4 regions of the Bradyrhizobium sp. LA2.1 genome follow, and region 1 is predicted to be linked to each of the others. Evidence: riboswitches for the same ligand, from Rfam matches in the RefSeq annotation. Region 1 holds a riboswitch; each other region holds the start of a gene.
What was found. Region 1 has a riboswitch for cobalamin ahead of ABIB95_RS02220 (DUF1636 family protein). Riboswitches for the same ligand answer to the same signal wherever they lie in the genome.
Positions count from the first base shown of each region.

Region 1 (5,942 bases):
GTTCATCTCGCCGACGACCGGGCCTGCGTAAAGGCCCGAGGCCAGCGCGAGCTGCGCAATCGCGGCCTGGGCTGCAACGGGACCGCCGGTGTCGCAGAGCACCTTGAGCCGGCGCAGCGTCGAAACCGGCAGGGTCGAGTAAGCATCGAGCCGCGTGTCGTCGCGGCCGTCGGCCGGCAGCACGGCCAGCACGATGTCGCGGTTCTTCGCCAGCTGCTGGAGGGCCGCGAGCCCGTACGGCCAGTAGGGCTCACCGCCGATCAGGCGCACCAGGATGCCGCGCGCCTGCGACAGCGTGCGCTCGATATAGGTGTCGACCGACAACGGATGCCGCAGCTCCGCGAGATTGGCGAGCCGCAGCGACGGCAGGCTGTTGCGGCCGCGTCGCCAGCCGGCCGCGAACGCGGCAAGGTCGGAATCCGAGTACGAGAGCACCACGAGATCGGCCGGGTCCTGGCCGATGTCCCTTGGCGTCGCGGTCTCCTCGAGACCGCGGCTCTCGCGGAAGACGACGTGCATCAGATACCAGATCCTGAAAGCCCAAGTCCGACCTTGATCGCGGCCTCGTCGATATCGCCGTGCTCGCCGATCACGACAAGCTTCGACTGCCTGAGAGCTGCGCCCCAGGGCTTGTCGAACTGGTGGCGCACGCGCTCGCCGACCGCTTGCAGCAACAGGCGCATCGGCTTGCCCGCGACCGCGATATAGCCCTTGACGCGCAGCACGTTCTGCTCGCGCGAAAGACGCTGCACCGACGCGACCAGTGCGTCGATGTCGCTGATTTCAGGAAGATCGATCACGACGGAGGCGAAATCGTCGTGCTCGTGATCCTCCTCGCCGTCGTGATGCGAGGGGCGCGCGGCGAGATCGTTCTCTGCGGCGGCGCCGAGCCCGAGGATCACGCGCGCATCGATCGCGCCATCGGTGACGGATAGCATCGGCACGCGGCGCGGCATCTCCGCGGTGATGGCGGCCTTGGCGGCTTCGATCCCTGCAGCGCCCGCAAGATCGGCCTTGGTCAGCAGCACAATGTCGGCGCAGGCGATCTGGTCCTCGAACACTTCCGACAGCGGCGTCTCGTGATCGAGATTTCCATCCGCCGCGCGCTGCGCTTCCACCGCAGCCGGGTCCGGCGCAAAACGGCCGGCGGCGACAGCCTCGGCATCGGCGAGTGCGATCACGCCGTCGACCGTGATGCGCGAGCGGATCTCCGGCCAGTCGAACGCCTTCAGCAGCGGTTTTGGCAGCGCCAAGCCAGAAGTCTCGATCAGGATGTGATCGGGCCGCACGGGGCGCGCCAGCAGCTTTTCCATGGTCGGAATGAAATCGTCCGCAACGGTGCAGCAGATGCAGCCATTGGCGAGCTCGACGATGTTCTCCTCCGGGCAATTGGCATCGGCGCAGGACTTCAGGATCTCGCCGTCGACGCCCTCGCTGCCGAACTCGTTGACGAGCACGGCGAGCTTCTTGCCGTCGGGGTTTGCGAGCAGATGCTGGATCAGCGTCGTCTTGCCTGAGCCGAGAAAACCGGTGACCACCGTCACGGGGACTTTTGCGAGCGAGTTCATTCGGCGGCCTCCGGCAACACGGCAATGGGGGGAATGCGGGCAAGCGACTGCTTGCGGAAGATTTCGGGACGGCTGCGCCAAGGCACGAGGCCGTCGGGCGCGGCGGCATAGGCAGCAGCACCCGCGACCACGTCGCTCGCATGGGCCTCTGACAAGCGGCCATAGACATAGGACCAGCGGCCGGGCGCGCTGAGCGCAACCGAGCAGCCCTGGCTGCATGCCGACAGGCATTCAACGGGAACCACATTGACGCCCTCAGGCACGCCGGCGTCGAGGATCGCACCATGCAGGCGCTTTCCGGGCGTCGTCTCACCCTCGTCGAGCGTCTGGCCGGCACGGCAGGTAATACAGACGTGAAGTGTGACGGTCATCGCCTCTTCCAGGATAAACAGCGGGAGGCGAAGAGGCACACGGACCATTCCCCCGAAGGTCCGTTTCCCCGTCGCGGAACACCCCGTCCGCCGGTCCAAAACTCGTCCGCGCTGGCAGGTCTCCCGGCTTGCGGAGCAGGGCTTTTGGCCCTTCGATCCCCGCCTTCCCGATCCCCTGGGGGATCAGTGGCTTCGGGCATCTCTCCGGTCACGGTCGCGGGGGCGGCTGCAGTTTGGACCCGAATCTTGTCGATTCGGACCCTATCGCATTCCCTCTTCGCCTGTCATAGGACAGGAACCAACGCCGGGCCACCATTTGCCCCCGGCCGCCTCTTGTCAAGCCGAAGGACCCTGTCAGATGACGCCTGAACCGGATACCCAAACGGCCGAGGAAACCGACGCCCGCCACGCCGCGAAAATGGCGAAGATCAAGGTCGCCCGCGACAAGATCATGGCGACCAAGAGCGGCGAGAAGGGCCTCATCATCGTCCACACCGGCGCCGGCAAGGGCAAGTCCTCCTCCGCCTTCGGCATGATCGTCCGCTGTGTCGCCCATGGCTTCCCATGCGCGGTCGTGCAGTTCATCAAGGGTGCCTGGGACACCGGCGAACGGCGCCTGCTCACCGGCCATTTCGGCGAGCTCTGCCAGTTCCATGCGATGGGCGAAGGTTTCACCTGGGAGACGCAGGACCGTGCCCGCGACATCGCCGCGGCGCAGGCCGGCTGGGCGAAGGCCAAGGAGCTGATATCAGATTCCAATCTGCGCATGGTCGTGCTCGACGAGATCAACATCGCGCTGCGCTATGACTATCTCGACATCGCCGAGGTCGTCGACTTCCTGAAAACGCACAAGCCGCCGATGACGCATGTCGTGCTCACCGGGCGCAACGCCAAGGACGAGCTGATCGAGATCGCCGATCTCGTCACCGAGATGACGCTGGTGAAGCACCCCTTCCGCTCCGGCATCAAGGCGCAAGCCGGCGTCGAGTTCTGAGCACGGCCCCAGGTTCTGAAAACACCATGGCGCGCGCACTGATGATCCAGGGGGCCGGCTCGGACGTGGGCAAGTCGCTCATCGTCGCCGGCCTCGCCCGCGCCTTCACGCGGCGCGGCCTGCGCGTGCTGCCCTTCAAGCCGCAGAACATGTCGAACAACGCGGCCGTCACCGTCGACGGCGGTGAGATCGGTCGCGCCCAGGCGCTGCAGGCGCTGGCCGCCGGCGTCGAGCCGCACACCGACATGAACCCGGTGCTGCTGAAGCCCGAGACCGATGTCGGCGCACAAATCATCGTGCAGGGAAAGCGCATCGCGACCGCGCGGGCGCGTGAATATGCGGCGATGAAACCGTCGCTGATGGGCGCGGTGCTGGAAAGTTTCGAGAGGCTGAAAGCGCGCGCCGATCTGGTGCTGGTCGAAGGCGCCGGCAGCCCGGCCGAGGTCAACCTGCGCAAGGCCGACATCGCCAATATGGGCTTTGCGCGCAAGGCCGACGTGCCCGTCGTGCTGGTCGGCGACATCGACCGCGGCGGCGTCATCGCCCAGCTCGTCGGCATCAAGACGGTGATCGACCCCGACGATGCCGCGATGATCCAGGGTTTCGTCATCAACAAGTTCCGCGGCGATCCCTCGCTGTTCGACGACGGCTACAAGCTGATCGAGCAGAAGACCGCGTGGCGCGGCCTTGGCGTGCTGCCCTGGTTCGCGCGCGCCGGCGAGCTGCCGGCCGAGGATGCGCTGGGCCTGAGCGACGCGCGCAAGCCGGGCCAGTGCAAGATCGCCTGCCTCGTGCTGTCGCGGATCGCCAATTTCGATGATCTCGATCCGCTGAAGCTCGAACCTGGCGTCGATCTCGTGATGGTGCGGCCGGGCGAAGCTATCCCCGGCGACGTCCGCCTCGTCATCATCCCCGGCTCAAAGTCCACCCGCGGCGATCTCGCCTTCCTGCGCGCGCAGGGCTGGGACATCGATCTCCTGGCGCATCACCGCCGCGGCGGCCATGTGCTTGGCCTCTGCGGCGGCTATCAGATGCTCGGGCGCAGCGTCGCAGACCCTGATGGCATCGAAGGCCCTGCCGGCGACACGCCGGGTCTCGGACTTCTGGACGTCGCGACAATGATGAGCCCGCAGAAGACACTGACGCGCGTCGCGGCCGTGCATGCCGCCACGGACCAGCCGATCGAGGCCTACGAAATCCACATCGGCCGCACCGACGGACCGGATCGCGCCCGCCCGTTTGCGAAACTGAACGGCGAGCCCGAAGGCGCGATCTCCAGCGATGGGCGCGTGCAAGGCAGCTATTTGCACGGCCTGTTCACGTCGGATGATTTCCGCAAGGCGTATCTCGCAAAGCTCGACATTCCGGCAGGCGACGAGCCTTATCACAGCAGGGTCGAGAGCGCGCTCGACGCCCTCGCCGATCACATCGAACAACATCTCGACGTCGGCGGCCTGCTGGCGCTAGCGCGCTAGCGCCTCGGCAAGGCGCGTCCATTCGGCTTCGCTGCCCGGAAGCCCGAGACGCAGCCATGTCGGGTTCTGCGCGAAGACGCGCGACCAGATCTGGCCGCGGGCCAACGTCTCCTGCGCGGCAAGCGCATCGGACGTCTCGTAAAGACGAAAGAGCGGCGCACCACCGACGAGCCGCCAGCCCTGTGCTTGCGCCATCCCGTCGAGGCGAACACAGTCGCGCGCAAGCCGCGCGGTCGTGGCCTCGGCCCAGGCGTCGTCGCGCAAGGCGCGGCAGCCGATCGCGATCGCCGCTCCCGACACCGGCCATGGCCCCGACATCGCCGCGAGCTTGGCGATGTCGGCCGCGTTGCCGAGCGCAAACCCAAGCCGCAGGCCGGCAAGACCATAGAACTTGCCGAAGGAGCGCAGGACCAGCAGTCCAGGCCGATCCGCCTCGGATGCGAGCGACAGCTGCGGGGCAGCATCGGCAAAACTCTCGTCGATGACGAGACGGCCGACGCGCGGCAGCAGCGCCAGCAAATCCTTTGGCGCAAAACGCCGGCCATCGGGATTGTTGGGATTGACGACGACGGCGAGATCCGCGCCCGCCAGCGCGTCGAACTCGCCGACCTCCTGGACATCCCAACCCGCAAGCGACAAGACCCCGGCATATTCATTGTAGGTCGGCGCAAGGATGCGCGCGCGGCCGGCTGGCGCGAGTTGCGGCAGCAATTGAATGGCGGCCTGGGCACCGCCCATCGCGACGATCGGCGCGCTTGTGCCGTAGGCATGCTGTGCCGCCTGATGCAGCGCCACGATCTCGGCGCGCGACGGTAGCGCGTTCCATGCGCGCGCACTCACCTCGCCCACCGGATAAGGCAGCCGGTTGATCCCGGTCGACAGATCGATCCAGTCTTCCGCGCGTCCGCCAAAACGCTGCTGGGCCAGATCGAGATTTCCACCGTGCTCGCGCATGCCCCGTTCTTTCACGCGAAGGCCAGGATCGCAAGGAGGCCGGCGAGCAGCAGCATGGCGCGGCGGTAGATCGTTAACCCCTGGCTGATGTCCGCGGCAAGCGGATCGCGCGCGCCTTCGTTGAGCCAGGGCTCATCGGTCGCGCTGCCGCGATAGATGCGGGGGCCGCTGAGCCGCACGCCGAGCGCGCCCGCCATCGCCGCTTCCGGCCAGCCGGCATTGGGCGAGCGGTGACGGCGGGCATCGCGCGTCATGCACGACAGCGCCTCCGAGCGCCGCGACGCCAACAGGACGAACAGAAAGCCGGTCAGCCGCGCCGGAATGAAGTTTGCGACATCGTCGATCCGTGCCGCGGCCCAGCCAAAAGCTTCGTGGCGCTCGTTGCGATGGCCGATCATGGAGTCCAGCGTGTTAATCGCCTTGTAGCCCAAAATGCCGGGCAGTCCGAACAGCGCGCCCCATAACACCGGCGCCACGATGCCGTCGGAGGCGTTTTCCGCAAGGCTCTCGATAGCCGCGCGCGCGATGCCGGCTTCGTCGAGCGTTGCGGGATCGCGTCCGACGATGCGCGAAACCGCAT
Region 1 covers NZ_JBEPQI010000001.1:517,624-523,565, forward strand. Annotated here, with positions in the region: gene cobN (cobaltochelatase subunit CobN) at 1-519, opposite strand, end outside; gene cobW (cobalamin biosynthesis protein CobW) at 519-1,568, opposite strand; gene ABIB95_RS02220 (DUF1636 family protein) at 1,565-1,939, opposite strand; cobalamin riboswitch at 2,036-2,257, opposite strand; gene cobO (cob(I)yrinic acid a,c-diamide adenosyltransferase) at 2,298-2,933, shown strand; gene ABIB95_RS02230 (cobyric acid synthase) at 2,960-4,408, shown strand; gene cobD (threonine-phosphate decarboxylase CobD) at 4,397-5,362, opposite strand; gene cbiB (adenosylcobinamide-phosphate synthase CbiB) at 5,374-5,942, opposite strand, start outside.

Region 2 (5,942 bases), on a different contig from region 1:
CGAGACTGCTCCATATCGAAGGCCTCACCGGGCTCGCGTGTGAACTCGGCAATGGCACCGAACGTGCCGACGCTCCAGCCGGCCTCAGCGTCGGCAAGCTGGCTTGCGATCAGGTCCATGAGCGGATCGGCCGTCGTCATGAGGCTTCTCTCTCTCACTATCTGACGTCGTAATTCGCCAGGCGAATGCCGCCATAGACGCCCAGTCCCGGCTGCAGAAAGCCGGTCGGATTTTGATAGTGCACATTGGCGAGATTATCGACCCGGCCGAACACCTTCACCTGGTCGGTGACCAGATATTCGGCTGCGACGTTGACGACAGTGTAGGCCGGAGCCAGCAGACGCAGAATGCTGAAGTCGCGGTTGCCATCGACGAAACTCCCGACGTGCAACACTGTTGCGGACAATGTGAGCGGGTCGATCGGATTCCAGATGACATTTGCGCTCCACTTCTCCTTCGGACGCCTCAGCAGCTCCAGTCCCGCCGTTGCATCCACTGCGCGGGTAAAAGTGTAGTCGGCACGAACGCGAAGCCGGTCGGTGATCGCAGCCGCGACGAAGCTCTCCGTGCCCTCCGTGATCGCCTTGCCGATATTGGTGTTGGTGCTCGTGAACGTCACGGGATCGAACGTGCTCTGGATCAGGTCGGTAATGTTGTTACGGAAGTAGGTCGACCCGAAGCGGACACGATCGCCAAACAAGGGTTGCTCGAAGCCGGCGTCGTATCCGACGCTTTCCTCGGGCCTGAGGTTGGGATTTGCAAAGAAGAAGAACGCGGGAAAGCTGACGTAAAGCTGGTTGAGCGTTGGCGCCTTGAACCCCGTGCCGTAGCTTCCCTTGAACTTCGTATCCGTGACCGGCACGATCATGGCAGACGCCAGACGAAAGGTCGGATGTTCCCCAAACCGCTCGTTATCGTCCTGCCGGACGTTGGCCGTGAAGAAGACGCGATCCCGGAACTGGGACTGCAGCTCCATATATCCGGCCTTGTTGACGTTTTGCGCCGAGACCGTCGCCGTTTGCAGTGTTTCGGTCTCATGCTCCGCACCAATGATGACATTGTTGTTGGGCGCGAGCTGGGTCGTGGTGTGCCAATCATACTTGACGCGGTCGCCGGTCGTGATCGTGGCCATCGCGTCGCCGGGCGAGATGTTGTAGTTCCAGTGATTGGTGTAGTTGACGCCGAAATAGCTTTTCATCCGGTCGTCGAGAGCGGACCAGACCGCCTCCCCGCGCGTGAAGAGCTGGTGCACCGTCTGCGTGCTTTGCGCGGCCGCGGGAAAGCTCGCGGATGTGACGGGATCGAAGGTGTCTCCGGTAAAGCGCAGGGTGGCGTCGGTGTACCGCGCCACGCTATTGAGCGTCAGGTTTTCGCTCAATTCGACGCCAAGCTTCGTCGAGTAGGTCATGTTGTCGTAATAATTGCCGATCGCCTTCTGCCCCGGCGGCAGCAATTCGACCGGCGTCACCGGCACGTCGTTCGCGTGGAAATGCGCGACGTTGAAGGCATAGTTGAAGTGGTCCTGTGAACCGCTCAGACCTGCAGTTTGATTGAACGTTCCGAACGAGCCTCCCTCGACCGAGCCGGTGGCGCGGGCGGGACCGTCGCCCTTCTTCGTCACGATGGAGATCACGCCCCCCAGCGCGTCTGCGCCGTAGAGACCGCCCTGCGGACCGCGCAGGACTTCGATCTGCTGAATGTCGGAGGTGAGCAACTGGCCGAAATCAAACGAACGGTTCGGGTTGCCGGGATCGCTGACATCGATGCCGTCGATCAGGACCTTGGTGTGGTTGGAATTCGTTCCGCGCATGAAGATCGACGTCTGTCCGCCGGGGCCGCCGGTCTGCACGAGATTGAGGCCGGGAACCGCGCTCAGTGCATCGGATGCGGTCCGGCGCTGATCGCGCTCCAAGTCTCTGGCGGTCAGAACCGTCACCGAGCTCGCAACCAGATTGGTCGGAGTGACAATACCCGTCGGACTGACGACGACCGTCGGAAACAGGTTGGCCGCGGATACCCCGGCAACCGGAGACGACGCCGGCACCAGCTCGGGCTTCGGCAGCCGAGCGACGCGCCGCTGCTCGGGCTGGTCGGGCCCAGGCCGCGCGACTTGCGGCTTGGCCGGACGCTCGGTCGGCGCGACCTCGACCGGCGGCAGCAGATCGGGCGATGCCGACTGCTGCGCCTGGGCAATGGACAGATCGAGCGAATATAGGGAAACGAACGCGACAACGCCGGCGCGGAAGCGCCTGGCGGCAAAGACATTACGGGACACTCTTGTAACCTCGGTATGACGTCAGTGGCACGTCACAGCGAACGAGGTTTCACGGCGGAGCGTTCGATTGCTCCGGTGAAGCTAATGTCTGTACTCCCCGACCGACATCTTCGCGTGTGACCACGGCTGACGGCAGGTCTCCTGGCTCGCGGGTCGTTACCTTACGTCGCCTTCCCAGGACCGAGATTCCCAGTGGCATATGACGAAAGATTCACCGCTTACAGTTGCGGGGGCAGCCGTGGCGTTGAGAATATCCCGGTATCGGGAAAACCTCGCACCACGTTCCCTTTTGATCTCCGTGAGGAGAACCGTCACCGGCCAATCTACGGGGCGGGCAAGCGAAGAGTCAATCGGCCGGTTGCATCACGGTCAGAGCGCCGCACCGGAGATTGAGCCGGCGCAATCAGGCCGGCTCCTGCTCCGAACGCGTCCTGATCACCGCCCGCTCGCCGGCATCGACGAGCTGGCCGATGCCGGTGCGGCCTGTGAGCGCGCAGCGGATGATGTTCTCGGCAACGGACCTGCGAAAGCAATGGTCCTCGCCGACCGGGCGATTGCGGCAGACCCGATCCAGCGCCAGCTTCATGTTGATCCGGGTGCGGGTGTCGAAATGCTCGCTGATCATTCGCAGGGCCTCGATGCGTTGATGTCGGAGCGGAAACGCGTCGGCGTAGGCCGGGTTCCAAAAACGGACCGCGCAAGGCGTTGCGCAGAGCCGACTACGCCCGATCTCTTGGTCCTGTGACGGGCGGGCTACGCCCGACCTCTTGGCCGCTGGGCCTGAGCCCAGGCCGCGGTGACGTCGCGCAGCGGAGCGTCGATGCGCCGGATCGGGGTCAGCTCACCGGAGGCCGAGATGATGGCGGTCTCCTCGCTGCGACAGCGCGGGCATACGAAGCGGACCTCGTGCGGCGACGAAGACCAGCTCGAACGTTTGACGTTGGCCGCCATCGGCCATGCATCGCAATGCGAGCACGACACCAGGAACCGACCGAGATCGAGCATACCCATTCCATAGGACTCCGCGTCCTGCCTGCCCCTTCAATGACTAACCCATGTGGATCGTTCCGGTGCCCGAGCACCCTCAGCGCTAGCTCCAGCCAGCGCCGCCGCTCAGTGGGCACCCTTGAGGGTGCATGACGTGGTGCAGGTGACGGTGTTGCCGTGGTCGCACGCCTTGCAGGCGGCAACGCACTGGTTCATGTCGCGGGGATTGTAGGAGCTGTAGTTCCGCATCGCACAGACCGGGGTCGAGCCGGTGATGTCCTGCTCCTGGTTGCAGGCGGCCATCATGAGCGCGAAGATGAGGACTGCGAGAAGGCGCATGGGATTGCCCTGGTGAGGAGCGGCAAAGCGACGTCAGCGAGATGCGCTGCACCGCAACGGACCTCGGCATTCCCAATGCGAGCAATCATGATCGCGACGCTCGCATCCTCAAAGGATGCGCGCCAAACATTAAGAACGGATTGCAGGCGGCGTCAGGCCGCGGCCTTGGTCGCGATCGCCTTCCGCATATCCACCGCCAGCTGACGATACTGCTCCGAGAGTCTCAGATAGAACTCGCGCTTGGTGCTGTCGGTGGCGAGCTTGGCAATCAGCTCGCATTCGGCGGTGAGCGTCTCGAACCGTTCCAGCCTGTCATGAAGTTCTGTCATCGGCGTGTCCCCATCAAACGCCACAAGGGACGTCAAACCTAAGCCTGAGAAATAGGTCACGGCGAACATCGTTATCGAGTAGAAACGTTTTTTCCAGCAAGGACGGTGCAAGCCCAGCAAGAACGGCTATTTCTGCTCCAGCCGCCAGGCACCATCCCAAGCTGCGTCCGGCGGATTGGCCTCGAACTGCGCGATGCGGCCGAGCAGCGTGCGCGAGGGACCGTCGCCGGGCACGGCTTCGAGCGCTGCATTGAACGCGGCGCGAGCATCGTCAAAACGCTGCGCGCGGTAGGCGGCGAGGCCTTCGGCGTAGCGCGCGCGCAGACTCTCCTGCGGGACGCTGAGCCCGTGCGCCTTGCTCATCACCTCGAAAATGGCCTGCGATGCGCTTTGGCCGGCCACCGCGAGACGATCGATCTCGCGCAGCTCGAGGTTCGATCCGATCGCGTCCGCCGTCGCCTGCGCGATCAGGATCCGCGTGCCGTAGATCTTGTTGACCAGTTCGAGCCGCGAAGCGAGGTTCACGGCATCGCCCATCACGGTGAAGCTCATCATCAGCTCGGAGCCGATGCTGCCGGTCAGGACCTCGCCGGTGGCAATCCCGATGCGCAGATCGCAAGGGCCTGGCATGGCGCGGATGCCGAGCAGGTCAGGCAATTGCTTCTGCAACGCCGGCACCTCATCGGCCATGTCGATGGCGGCGTAGCAGGCGAACAGCGCCGGCTCGTCCTCCTCAATGAAGGGAGGGCCCCAATAGGCCATGATGGCATCGCCGATATATTTATCGATGACGCCGCGATGGCTCCGGATCGGCGCGGACATCACCGTGAAATAGTGGTTCATGACCTTGACGAGGCCGCGCGGGGTCATGCCCTCGCTCATCGAGGTGAAGCCGCTCATGTCGGAGAACATGATGGTCATCACCCGGCGCTGGCCGTCGATGGCGACCTCCGGGCGGTCGATCAGCCCCTGCGCTACCTTGGGATCGATATAGCGGCCAAAGGTCTCACGGATCCGCTCGTTGTGCCGCAGCTGCTCGATCATGCGATTGAAGGCGGCGGCGAGTTCGCCGATCTCGTCCTGGGTCGAGACCGTGATGGTCTTGTCGAAGCGGCCCGCCTCGACCTCGCGGGTGCCGGCGAGCAACAGCCGCACCGGTCGCGTGATGCCACTGGAGACGAGGAGCGCGAAAGCAAATCCGACCACCGCCGCGAGGATGGTGACGATGCCCGAAATGATCATCGCCTGGTGCTGGCGACCGATCACTGTCGCCGTACTGGCGAAGACCTGCTTCAGCATGTCGGCGCGGATCGCGTCGATCTTCTGGTTGAACTGGTCGCGTATGGTGTCGAGATGCTCCAGGGTCCCGCGCGCCTCCGTCATCTGCTTGCCTTCGACCTGCTTGAGGAGTTTTGCGTGGTCCTCATTCATGTCGTGACGCAGCTCGGTGAGAGCGGTTTCGATGCGGGTCTCGATCCGCGCCAGCCCGGCATTGTCGGAAGGCGTCCTCTTGTCGTCGATGATCGCGTTGATGTGCGTGCGCGCGGCCTCGGCTTCCTCGTCGATCTTCCGATCGGCCTCCTCGAATTCGCGCAGGCGCGCCGCGTAGGCCTCCTCCTCCGAGGGGGCCTGCATCTTCATCATGACCATCCGCCGCAGCGCCACCGAGCGCTCCAGCGAGCGGATGTTGGCGCGCGCCAGATGGCCATAGGCCGGAATGTAGCGATCGGTCAGCTCGTCGAGCAGGACACCGACCTGGCTCGACATCACCATCGAAAGAATCGCGGTGACCAGCATCAGGACGATCAATCCGAGGGCGATCCCGACGATCTTGCGCCTGATCGACTGGTTGAAAAGTGGCATGAGCGGTGGGGGTAAGAGCTGAAAGGACCGGTTGGGAACTCAATACACCGGTTTTGGCGGCGGGAACACGCGCAATCTGGCCCTCGCGACGCCCCTGACCGCGCGCAACCGTCGCGCGAGCCCCATTCGTTAACAAAGGTTGAAGGCAT
Region 2 covers NZ_JBEPQI010000023.1:84,061-90,002, reverse strand. Annotated here, with positions in the region: gene ABIB95_RS34575 (DUF6925 family protein) at 1-140, opposite strand, end outside; gene ABIB95_RS34570 (TonB-dependent receptor domain-containing protein) at 158-2,275, opposite strand; cobalamin riboswitch at 2,390-2,603, opposite strand; gene ABIB95_RS34565 (hypothetical protein) at 2,679-2,900, opposite strand; gene ABIB95_RS34560 (hypothetical protein) at 3,029-3,286, opposite strand; gene ABIB95_RS34555 (hypothetical protein) at 3,389-3,601, opposite strand; gene ABIB95_RS34550 (hypothetical protein) at 3,754-3,930, opposite strand; gene ABIB95_RS34545 (adenylate/guanylate cyclase domain-containing protein) at 4,057-5,793, opposite strand.
Region 2: another riboswitch for cobalamin. It lies ahead of ABIB95_RS34570 (TonB-dependent receptor domain-containing protein); the one in region 1 lies ahead of ABIB95_RS02220 (DUF1636 family protein).

Region 3 (5,942 bases), on a different contig from region 1:
CGAGGGATCGCAGCGGCATCCTGTTCGACCTTGGTCTCGGAACGTTGCAGATCGACGCCTGCATCCGCGTCAGCGATGCCGATGCCGTCGCCGCACTCAGGAGCCGCACGGGCCAATCCGTGTTCGCGCCCGAAAGCGATGCCATGCGGATCATTCTGACCGCCAATCCGCACCGCGTCTTCATCAGCCGCATCGGGCGCGCCGAGGTATTCCAGCGGATCCCGCCGCCGGGTGGGCGAAGCCCTGACGGCCCGCACACCCACGTTCTGCCAAAGCTGCTCGCGCATCGCCGCACCCATGCCGCCAACGAGCCGCTGCCTGAGGGGTGGATCCCCTGCGCGCATCTCTATCCGGCCCATCCGCTCCGCGATCAGCTCGGCCGCAAGCGCGCTTTTCGGCCGGATCGTCACGCAGCCTTCCAGGCGCTGCTCGAACTCTATGGGCTGCCGGAGCTGACGGCGTGCAAGAGGGCCGTGGTCGAGGCGGTCGCGAAGGGGCGGGGACCTGAGATGATGACGCTTCCGCCCGATCGCACGGCGCGCGCCACCGTTCGCGTGGCCTTGCGTCAATTGGCTGCCATGGAGCCGCACACGGCGGCACTCGCCGCCTGGCTTGCCGCCTACGACCGGCGCGATCCAGCCGAGACTGAAGATCCCATGGAGGCTCTTCACTGAGTCAGACGTGATGCCGCGTTCCAGCAAAATTGTGCTACAAATCCCACAAGGAGATCGTTCCATGACTGTCACCATCCTGCCGCCCCACGCCGACCGTTTCCGCCTTCATCCGGTCACCTCGCGCCTCGCGCCGATGTTCTGCTTTGTGCTGCTGACGGTGTCATGCGCGCTCGCGAGCTTCGCGCTTGCCTGCGCGACGCCGTTTGCGGCGTTCGCCGTCGTCGCCGCCGCGATGCTGCCGATGCGTCCGGCGCTGCTCGTCGTCACCGGCGCCTGGCTCGTGAACCAGACCATCGGCTTCGGCGTGCTGCACTATCCCATCGATGGCAGCACCATCGCCTGGGGCTTTGTCATCGGTGCTGCCGCGTTGCTGTCGACGGCAGCGGCATCGACCGTTCTCCGCCTGCTGCCGCAGGGCCGCACGCCGCTGATGCTGGCCATCGCGCTCGTCGCCGCCTACGCCGCCTATGAGCTCGCGCTGCTTGCCGCGACGCCGTTCCTTGGCGGCGAGGGCGCGTTCACTGCGGCCATCGTGACGCGCATCGGGCTGACCAGCGCCGTCTGGCTCGCCGGCCTCGTCGCCGCCTGCGAGATCGTCCGCCTGGTCGATCCGTTCGGGCGCGCGATGCGGAACGCGTAATGCTGGATGTGCGTCATCCCAAGGGTTGCGCGAGCCCGGCGGGAATTCCCGCATTCCACAGGGAACAGGGTTCATGACCCGCAACGAATCGTTGACACCCGGCTGCATATGTCACCACATGTGGGCGTCACGGTTCCGCTGGATCGCAAGATTTAGTGGCTAAGAGGGAAGCCGGTGAACCGCGCGAGAGCGCGGAATTCCGGCGCTGCCCCCGCAACTGTCAGCAGCGAGCTGCTTCCGAACAATCGTCACTGGTGCCTTTCGCACCGGGAAGACGGGAAGTGGGCGACGACCTGCGAGCCAGGAGACCTGCCGCGACGATCTGAACGTCCACGGGCGGGGTGTCCGGCGGTCGCTTGCATGCACCGCCCGGCAACTCTGCTGCCGGCGTTTCTGCAGCGTCCTTCCTTACAGCCCCGTTCAAACACAACGCGCGCATCACGGGGCCCATTGATGTCACTGAACCTGCACGACGCGGACACCGCTTCCGCACCCATCGTTCATTTGCGTCCACTATCGCTTGCGCCTGCTTCGAGCGAGCCGGCCATGCAGATCATCCGCCGCAATGGAAAAGTCTCGCCGTTCGATTCCGCCAAGATCGCGGTCGCCATGACCAAGGCCTTCCTCGCGGTCGAAGGCACCAGCGCGGTCGCCTCGCGCCGCGTCCATGAGAGCGTGGAGCAGCTGACGGCCGAAGTCGTCACTGCGCTGATGCGGCGGGCAGGCGAGGGACGCACCTTCCATATCGAGGACGTGCAGGACCAGGTCGAGCTCGCCTTGATGCGGAGCGAGCACCACAAGGTCGCGCGCGCCTATGTGCTGTACCGCGAGGAGCGGTCGCGCCAGCGCGCCGAGGAGGCGGCCGCGGAAGTGACGCCCGCTGTCGCGCCGGCACTTCATGTCACGCTCGCCGACGGTTCGCGCGTTGGTCTCGACACCAAGCGGCTCGCGCTGATTATCGGCGAAGCCTGCGCCGGTCTCGACGGCGTCTCTGCGGCACCCGTGCTCACCGAGACCACCCGCAATCTCTACGACGGCATCAGCCAGGACGAACTGGCACTGGCCTCGATCATGGCCGCGCGCACGCTGGTCGAGCAGGAGCCGAACTACGCCTATGTCAGCGCGCGCCTGCTGCTGGACAAGCTGCGCGGCGAGGTGCTGTCCTATGTCCATGCCGTGCCGACCTCCGCCTCGCAGGCCGATATGGCTGTGCGCTATGCTGAATATTTCCCGGCCTATCTGAAGACCGGCATTGATGCCGAACTGCTCGATCCTGAGCTGGCCCGCTTCGACCTCGGCCGGATCGCGGCTGCACTCAAGCCCGAGCGCGACCTAAACTTCCAGTTCCTTGGCCTCCAGACGCTGTACGACCGCTACTTCCTGCACGTCCGCGGCAAGCGGATCGAATTGCCGCAGGCCTTCTTCATGCGTGTCGCGATGGGCTTGGCGGTGCGCGAAATCGATCGCGAGGCTAAGGCGATCGAATTCTATGACCTCCTGTCGTCGTTTGACTTCATGGCCTCGACGCCGACACTGTTCAATTCGGGTACGCTGCGTCCGCAATTGTCGTCCTGTTTTCTCACAACCGTCTCGGACGACCTCGACGGCATCTTCAAGTCGATCAAGCACAACGCACTGCTGGCAAAATATTCCGGCGGCCTCGGCAACGACTGGACGCCGGTGCGCGGCCTCGGCGCCCACATCAAGGGCACCAACGGCGAGAGCCAGGGCATTATTCCATTCCTGAAGGTTGCCAACGACACCGCGATTGCCGTCAACCAGGGCGGCAAGCGCAAGGGCGCGGTCTGCGCCTATCTGGAGACCTGGCACGTCGACATCGAGGAATTCCTCGACCTGCGCAAGAACACCGGCGACGACCGCCGCCGCACCCACGACATGAACACCGCCAATTGGGTGCCGGACCTGTTCATGCAGCGCGTCGATGCCGATGGCGAATGGACGCTGTTCTCGCCTGACGAGACGCCCGATTTGCACGATCTCTATGGCGAGGCGTTCAAGACGGCTTACGAGGCCTATGAGGCCAGGGCGAAAGCCGGCGGCATGCGCGTCTTCAAGACCGTGCGCGCGAGCGACCTCTGGCGTCGCATGCTGACCATGCTGTTCGAGACCGGTCATCCCTGGATCACCTTCAAGGACCCCTGCAATCTGCGTTCGCCGCAGCGGCACGTTGGCGTGATCCACTCGTCGAACCTCTGCACCGAGATCACGCTGAACACCTCCGCCGACGAGGTCGCGGTCTGCAATCTCGGCTCCGTCAACATGCTCAACCATGTCGGTCCCAATGGACTCGACCATGCCAAGCTGAAGCGGACGGTGACGACAGCAGTACGGATGCTCGACAACGTCATCGACATCAATTTCTACACGATCCCGGAAGCGCGGCGCTCCAACATGCGTCATCGTCCCGTCGGGCTCGGCCTGATGGGCTTTCAGGAAGCGCTTCAGGTCCAGCGCATTCCGACCGCGTCCGACGCGGCCGTGGCGTTTGCCGACACCAGCATGGAGGCAATCTCGTTCCACGCGATCGAAGCGTCGTCCGATCTCGCCGCGGAGCGCGGACGTTATCCGAGCTTCGAGGGCTCGCTGTGGTCGAAGGGCGTCTTGCCGCTCGACTCCATCCAGCTTCTCGCCGACGCGCGCGGTGGTCTCGACGTCGATCGCTCCGCGACGCTCGACTGGGATCGCCTCCGCAAGAAGGTCACGTCCAGCGGCATGCGCAACTCGAACGTCATGGCGATCGCGCCGACGGCGACGATCTCCAACATCTGTGGCGTCTCGCAGTCGATCGAGCCGAACTATCAGAACCTGTTCGTGAAATCGAACATGTCCGGCGACTTCACGGTCGTGAACGAGTTCCTGGTCCGCGACCTCAAGGCGAGGGGGCTTTGGGACGAGGTCATGGTCTCCGACCTCAAATATTTCGACGGCAGCGTCGGCCAGATCGACCGCGTTCCTGACGATCTGAAGGCGCTCTACGCCACCGCCTTCGAGATCGACAGCGCCTGGCTGATCGAGGCGGCCGCGCGCCGGCAGAAATGGATCGACCAGTCGCAGTCGCTCAACCTCTACATCGCCAATCCCTCCGGCAAGAAGCTCGATGCGCTCTACCGGCTGGCCTGGCGGCGCGGCTTGAAGACGACCTACTATTTGCGCTCGCACAGCGCCACGCATGTCGAGAAATCGACGTTGAAGGGCACCGACGGAAAGCTCAATGCGGTGTCCGCGTCTGTGGCGGTGTCGCACGCGCCGATCATGATACCGACCTCTGCGGTGCCGGACCTCGACGGCATCAAGGCCTGCCGGATCGACGATCCCGAATGCGAAGCGTGCCAGTGAGGAGATGACGATGCTTGACTGGTCCGATACCGAAACCACAGCGGCCGCTCCGGCCGTCTCAAGTCTCGCCACCGCACTGCGTCCGCAGACCCAGCTCAAGCTCGAGCCGGCCGACCCGACCGGCTTAGGTGCGATCGATCGCGCCGGCGGCCGCGTCTCGGTCGACGAGAAGCAGATGATCAACTGCCGCGCCGACGTCAACCAGCTGCTTCCGCTGAAGTACAAATGGGCCTGGGAGAAGTATCTTTCAGGCTGCAACAATCACTGGATGCCGACCGAAGTCTCGATGCAGGCCGACATCGCGCTATGGAAGTCGCGGGACGGGCTAACGGAGGACGAGCGGCGCGCGATCAAGCGCAATCTCGGCTTCTTCGCAGCCTCTGAATCGCTCGTCGCCAACAACATCGTGTTGGCGATCTACCGTCACCTCACCAATCCGGAGTGCCGGCAGTACCTCCTTCGGCAGGCCTTCGAGGAGGCGGTGCACACCCACACCTTCCAGTATATCGTCGAAAGCCTCGGCCTCGACGAGGGCGAGCTGTTCAACATGTACCGCGAGGTGCCGTCGATCACGGACAAGGCGGCCTGGGCGCTCAAGCACACGCAGCACCTGGACGATCCGTCGTTCCAGACGGGGACGCCGGATAGCGACCGCGCCTTCCTGCGCGATCTCGTCGCCTTCTATGTCGTGTTCGAGGGGATGTGGTTCTACACCGGCTTTGCGCAGATCCTGTCGCTCGGCCGCCGCAACAAGATGGTCGGCATCGCCGAGCAGTATCAATACATCCTGCGCGACGAGAGTATCCATCTCAACTTCGGCATCGACGTGATCAACCAGATCAAGATCGAGAACCCGCATCTGTGGACGGCGGCATTCCAGGACGAGGTTCGCGGCATGATCCGTGATGCGGCCGAGCTGGAAGCCGCCTACGGACGCGATACGATGCCGCGCGGCTTTCTTGGGCTCAACGCGGCGCTGTGCGAGCAGTACATGCACTTCATCGCCAACCGCCGCTGTGCGCAGATCGGGCTCGCTCCGGTGTTCGCCGAGGTCGAGAACCCGTTCCCGTGGATGTCCGAGGCAATGGATCTGAAGAAGGAGAAGAACTTCTTCGAGACCCGCGTCATCGAATACCAGAATGGTGGTGCGCTGACTTGGGAATAGCACCGATCATGGTTATGCCGCGGGCGTGTCACCTGTGCTTAAACGGTGGCACGCGTGCGACAGCAGGGGGATGAGGTGGAGATCCGACGAGACGATCCGACGGCGC
Region 3 covers NZ_JBEPQI010000023.1:90,200-96,141, forward strand. Annotated here, with positions in the region: gene ABIB95_RS34575 (DUF6925 family protein) at 1-674, shown strand, start outside; gene ABIB95_RS34580 (hypothetical protein) at 736-1,314, shown strand; cobalamin riboswitch at 1,428-1,645, shown strand; gene ABIB95_RS34585 (ribonucleoside-diphosphate reductase subunit alpha) at 1,768-4,671, shown strand; gene ABIB95_RS34590 (ribonucleotide-diphosphate reductase subunit beta) at 4,682-5,836, shown strand; gene ABIB95_RS34595 (GNAT family N-acetyltransferase) at 5,912-5,942, shown strand, end outside.
Region 3: another riboswitch for cobalamin. It lies ahead of ABIB95_RS34585 (ribonucleoside-diphosphate reductase subunit alpha); the one in region 1 lies ahead of ABIB95_RS02220 (DUF1636 family protein).

Region 4 (5,942 bases), on a different contig from region 1:
CTCCCGTTGCATTGCCAGGGCCGGCGTCGGTGGCATGGGATGCCGCCTCGCCAAACCCCTTCAGCGCCGCCTTCAGGTTGCTTTCCGCATCGATCAGGAAGTTTGCGGAGGTCACCACCGCCTCGCCGTCCGCGAGACCCTGGCGCACCTCGACATAACCGCCGCCGCGACGGCCGAGCTTGACTTCCCGCGGTTCGAAGCGCCCTTCCCCCTTGTCGACGAGGACGGCCTGCCGGCTGCCGGTGTCGAGCACCGCGCTGTCCTGTATCGTCAGGACGGGCGCGGCATCGGCCGTGTCGATGTCGGCATCGACGTACATGTCGGGCAGCAGCACCGCGTCCGGATTGGCAAGCTCGATCCTGATGCGAACGGTTCGCGTGTCGCGGTTCACCTGCGGATAGACGACGGCGATTGTCCCGGTGAAGGTTCGGCCGGGGAAACTGCGCGCGCGCACCGCGACCGACTGGCCCACCGCGATGTTGCCGAGATCGCGCTCGGCCACGTCGACCAGCGCCCAGACGACCGAGGTGTCCGCGATCCGGAACAGGACGTCGCCGGGATTGGCCCGCATGCCTTCGATCGCGTTGCGCTCGAGCACGACCCCGTCGCGCGGCGCAGACCAGCGTATGGCGACGGGCGCGGTGTGCGTCTTGTCCATCTCCGCAATGACGGACTCGGGAACGTCGAGATTGACCAGCCGCTGTCGCGAGCCGCGGCCGTACATCTCGACACCGCCGACCGTCTTGGAGGTGATCGTCGCGAGATATTCCGCCGCCGCGGACGCCACCGCCGAACTGTAGATTTCCATCAGCGGCTGGCCGGCCTTCACGCGCGTGCCGGTCGTCACGTCGGCGACCTTCTGCACGAAGCTTTCGGCGCGCATCGCGATCACCGACACGCGGCGTTCATCGAGCTGGATCGTGCCGGGCGCCTTCACCGAGACCCGGATCGAGCGCTGCGCGACGGGCTCGGACTTCACGCCCGCGCGTTGGATCTTGCCGGGCGACAGCTTCACCGTGCCGTCGTCGGTGTCGTCGCCTTCGTAAACGGCGACATAGTCCATCCCCATCGGATCCTTCTTTGGGACGGTCGACGTATCGGGCAGCCCCATGGGATTGCGGTAGTAGAGGATTTTTCGCGGCGAAGCCGCCTGCGCCTTCGGTGGCGCCGGCGCGACGGCCGCTCCATCGTCGTCGTAGACCGGCAGATAGTCCCGCCCGCGGTCGTCGTTCTTCGGACCAGCAGACCAGAGCGGCGCACCACTTGGATCGCGGTAGTAGAGCGGCGTTCGCTCCGCGGCAGCCGCAGCCGATGATATGTCGGCCTCAGCGAGCCAGCCCGCACCGTTCGAATGCCAGTAGTAGCCGGCCAGGACCAGGCCGCCGCCCAGCGCAAGGGCCGTCAGGAGACGCAGCGTTTTCATGTCGTGTATCCGCGCGCCCGGGAGCGCGCGTCCGTGTGAAGGAAAAAGGGGAATGTCGGGCGCTGCCGGGCAGCGCCCGAACGCTCACTTGACCGCCGTGACCATCACCTTGCCGGTGACCGTCTCCGGTTCGCCCTGCACCTTCACAGACAGCGTCATCTGGTAGCGGCCAGCCATCGGCAGGTCCGTCTTGAAGGCGTACACACCCGGCTCCCTGGACGGCAGCGGCGCGACCGCCGATTCCATCTCGGCCATCCCGTCCGGGGCCATGTCGAGGCGGGTCTTGAAGATGACCGCGTCCGGTATCGGCTTGCCGGTCTGCTTGTTCGTCAGGCGAACGGCGAGCGTGACGTCTTCGCCCTTCTTCATCTGCGGAGTGACGGGCTCGAAGGCGTAGTCGCCCGCGCCCGCCATCGCGGCGGAAGCGGCAAGCGAAAGGGTGGCGGCGAGAGCCGCGGTGCTGATCTTGGAAAGCATTGTCCTGTCCTCATGAATTGATCTTTCGCCGTGGCGCTTGAAGCGCGCACGTCAGTCGTCGTCGCGAGCAGGCCTGCCGCTCGCGTCTCGGGCTTTGCGAGATCAGATTCGAGGAGGTCGGAAAGGAGGACTGCCGCCGCGGAAGGAAACGACCTGATCCGGGGGGATAGCCATCGTGCTGGCCACGACCGCGAGACGTTCGAACGCCACGGGCCTGACATCACCGAGCGCGATGATCCCACCAACGCAGCAGAAGCCCATACCGCACTTGTAGCCGCCGCTATGGGAGCCCGTTCCCTTCATGTCGGGACAACAATCGTCCATCGACATGTCGGCGTCGCCGTTCATGTGCATGGCCGTCTGCATGCCATCCGACGACATTGCGAGGTTCGCCGCGGACGCGCCAACCGGCAGCATCGCCAGGGATATGGCGATGGCGACTGCCACGATGGTACGGACGAACTGCATCAATATCGACTTACCTTGTCGGGCCGGAACTCGGCCTCAGTAGCATATTCGGACACCAAAGGCAGTCATTGATCGTGGTCAAGCGTTCGTTACCCAGGCTCGTCCGGAGGCCGGGTTGGACGTTTCGACGCACCCCTTCGGACTATCGTGCAAAACAGCAACACAAGGCCACCATCGACCGACCGGCCCGTCCAGCAGCCCGCGCGGATGTTGACGCGCTCATCCCCTGATGCCAGTTTCGTGATCGGTAGTGTCCGCAAGGACTCTTCAAGGGAATGCGGTGCGTCCACCTCAGTGGGCAATTCCGCGGCTGCCCCCGCAACTGTAGGCGGATAGTCGACGACCAAACAAACCACTGGAGCCCCGCTTGGGCCTCTGGGAAGGTGGTCGAAGGCGATGACCCGCGAGCCAGGAAACCTGCTACCAGCCATGGTCACGCGCGAACGCATTGGGCGGGGTGCCCTGATGTCGGACAAGTAGCCGGTGCATCCGCCGCCTGGGGCGAAGGTGGATGACTAAGGCAACCGCGGTGACGGTTTGTTTGCGTCGCCGCAGAGCGTTGTCGTGCAAAATCTTCATTTCCGTGCTGGCGCAAGGCCAGCGTTATCGCGTGCTTTCCTGATTACTCTGCTCTCGTCGGTGTCCTTGTCGTCCGCGGCGCTCGCGCAAAGCGCGGCGCAGGACAACCGCTCCCGGGAGGTCGGCCCGGTGATCGTGTCGCCGCCTGCGCCGCGACAGGCTCCTGCCGTCAGCCCCGGCACTCAGAAGCAGCGCGCCGCCCGGCGCGCCGCGGGACGCAATCGTGGCGCCCCTGCTGTCGCCGTTCCGGCCACGCAAGCTCCGAGCGGCCCGGTGCAGACGCCGCTCAACACGGCAGCCGTCACCGACGTCGGCTCCCGGCTCGGCATCACGGCGCGCGAGATGCCGGCGACCGTCGAGGTCATCAGTCAGCAGACGATGCAGAACCTGGGCATCCGGACCACGACCGACGTCGCCAAGGCTGCAGTCGGCGTCACCGGCGGCGATGCGCCCGGCGCGCCCGCCATCTTCTCGATGCGTGGCTTTTCCGGCGACCAGATCTCCACGCTCTACAACGGCATCCCGATCGGGCCGTCGACCATGACCGGCCGTCCCATGGACGTGGCTGGCCTCCAGCAGGTCGAGATCATCAAGGGACCGGACTCGCTGGTGGCGGGCCTCGGTGCGACCGGCGGCGCCATCAACTACGTGAACAAGGCGCCGCACACCGGACCAATCGTCAACGACGCCTTCACCTCCTACGATTCCTTCAACGGCTATCGCGCCGGATACGGCTCGGGCGGCAGCACGCTGATCAACGGCCTCGACTACCGCTTCGACATCAGCCATTTCAACAACAAGGGCTTTATCGACGACACCTATTCGAAGCTCAGCAACGTCTCGGGCCAGCTGAACTATCGCGTCAACGAGAACCTGAAGATCTGGGGCGCGACCGAATACAGGCAGGACAACGACCGCTTCTACTGGGGGACGCCGCTGGTGCCGGCGAACGCGCCGGGCATCGTGCCGACGTACGGCGTCGTCTCCGGCCTTTGGAGCAACTATTACCTCGGCGGCGGCACGCCGGTCCCGGTCACCATCGACGCGCGCACGCTGACCACGAACTACAACGTGCTCGACAATCACAGCGGCGCCAACGAGCTCTGGCTGCGCAGCGGCTTTCAATGGGACATCACCAACAACATCTCGCTGAAGAGCCAGGTCTATGGCTATGACGCCCACCGGCACTGGTTCAACAACGAGATCTCGTCGTTCGACCAGACCGTAGGCAATTTCGCAGGCGCGCAGAGCATCTACCGCGAGCGCCTGGCGCTCGATCACGCGCAGCGGCTCTACGGCAACATCACCGACCTCACCGTCAATTCCAATCTCGGCGGAATGGACAATCGCTTCGTCGCCACCGTGGCGGCGAGCAGCAACCAGTTCAACGTCTCGCAGGACACGCTGTTCTTCAATGACTACGTCGACCTCCTCAATCCGGACCGCGGCCTCTACGGCCCGCGCAGCGACGAGAAGATCTACACCCATCTCGACACCGCCTCGCTGTCGTTCGAGGACCGGCTCAAGCTGACCTCGACCTTTGCGCTGATCGGCGGCATCCGTTTTGAGAATATCGAGCTGTCGCGGACCCGCTTCGACGAGAATGGCCTCCTGAAAGCCAACTATCCTTTCTCGAAGACGTTCAATCCGGTCACCGGACGCATCGGTTACACCTGGGACATCGCGCCCGGCGTGATGCTTTACAGCCAGTACGCGACGGCAGCCGACCCGACGGTGGCGAACATCTTCATCCTCAGGCCCACGACGCCGCTGCTGCTCACGACGTCGCGGACCTACGAGACCGGCGTGAAAGTGCTGTCGGCCGACAAGCGCGCGGAGGCCACGTTCTCGGCCTTCGACATCGAGCGCAAGAACGTCTACGTCCCCGAAAGCGGCATCCTCTTCAACGTCGCCGGCAAGATGGCCTCCAAGGGCGTCGAGATCGCCGCCGCGGTCAATCCGGTCGCGGGCCTGAAACTATGGGGCAACGTCGCCTTCGTGCAGTCGCGCTTCATCGATTTCACCTATGTCGACGGCAATGGCGACTTCCAGTCCTATTCGGGCAAGACACCGCCCAACGTTCCGAACTTCATCGCCAACGCCGGCGCCTCCTATCGCTTCGACACGAAGCTGCCGGTGGAGATCGGCGGCCTCGTCCGTCACGTCGGCGACCGCTTCAACTTCCAGGACAATCTGGTCACGATGGACGCCTACACGATCTTCGACGCGTTCGCATTCGTCGACATCCCCAAAGCCTATTTCCCGGGCGTGGACCAGACCCGGATCAGCTTTCGCGTGAGGAACCTGACCAACAAGCTCTACGCGGCCTGGGGCGATCCGGGTTACACCGACCAGATCATCCTCGGCGCGCCGCGCAGCTACGAGGTCGCAGCTTCGTTCAAATGGTAGTCGCGGATCACATCGCCCGCGCCGTGGCAGGAGTTGTCACGCGACAGTAGGACGCAATCGCAAATCGATTGCGCCGTTGAAGCCGCAGGTCTCGAGAGCTATCGATCAACGAAACCTCGCTTCCATCGGGAGGAACGCATGAGCACCATCACCGGCGGTTGTCACTGCGGCGCGATCCGCTATCGGGTCGAGGGCGAAGCGATCGTGCACGCGCTGTGTCACTGCCGCGATTGCAGGCTTCACGCGGGCGCTCCCGTCGTCGGCTGGACGATGTACGCGGACGATGCCGTCAAGGTGACCAAAGGCGAGCCCAAGGTGTATCACTCCTCGGAACATGCGCGGCGGCACTTTTGCGGCGACTGCGGAACCGGCCTGTTTTATGTCAACGCCGACATGTTGCCCGGGGTCATCGACGTCCAGAGCGCGACCTACGACGATCCCGATGCCGTACCGGCGACGATGCACATCCAGGTCGCAGAGCGCCTTCGATGGATGGAGCGCGCGCACGAACTGCCGACATTCGACCGCTATCCTCCGCCACCGTAGCGGCGCGCGCGAAGCGTTCGCCATCTGGATGGAACCGCAC
Region 4 covers NZ_JBEPQI010000003.1:363,917-369,858, reverse strand. Annotated here, with positions in the region: gene ABIB95_RS07205 (efflux RND transporter periplasmic adaptor subunit) at 1-1,423, opposite strand, end outside; gene ABIB95_RS07200 (FixH family protein) at 1,508-1,900, opposite strand; gene ABIB95_RS07195 (hypothetical protein) at 2,003-2,368, opposite strand; cobalamin riboswitch at 2,600-2,807, shown strand; gene ABIB95_RS07190 (TonB-dependent receptor) at 3,008-5,356, shown strand; gene ABIB95_RS07185 (GFA family protein) at 5,495-5,902, shown strand.
Region 4: another riboswitch for cobalamin. It lies ahead of ABIB95_RS07190 (TonB-dependent receptor); the one in region 1 lies ahead of ABIB95_RS02220 (DUF1636 family protein).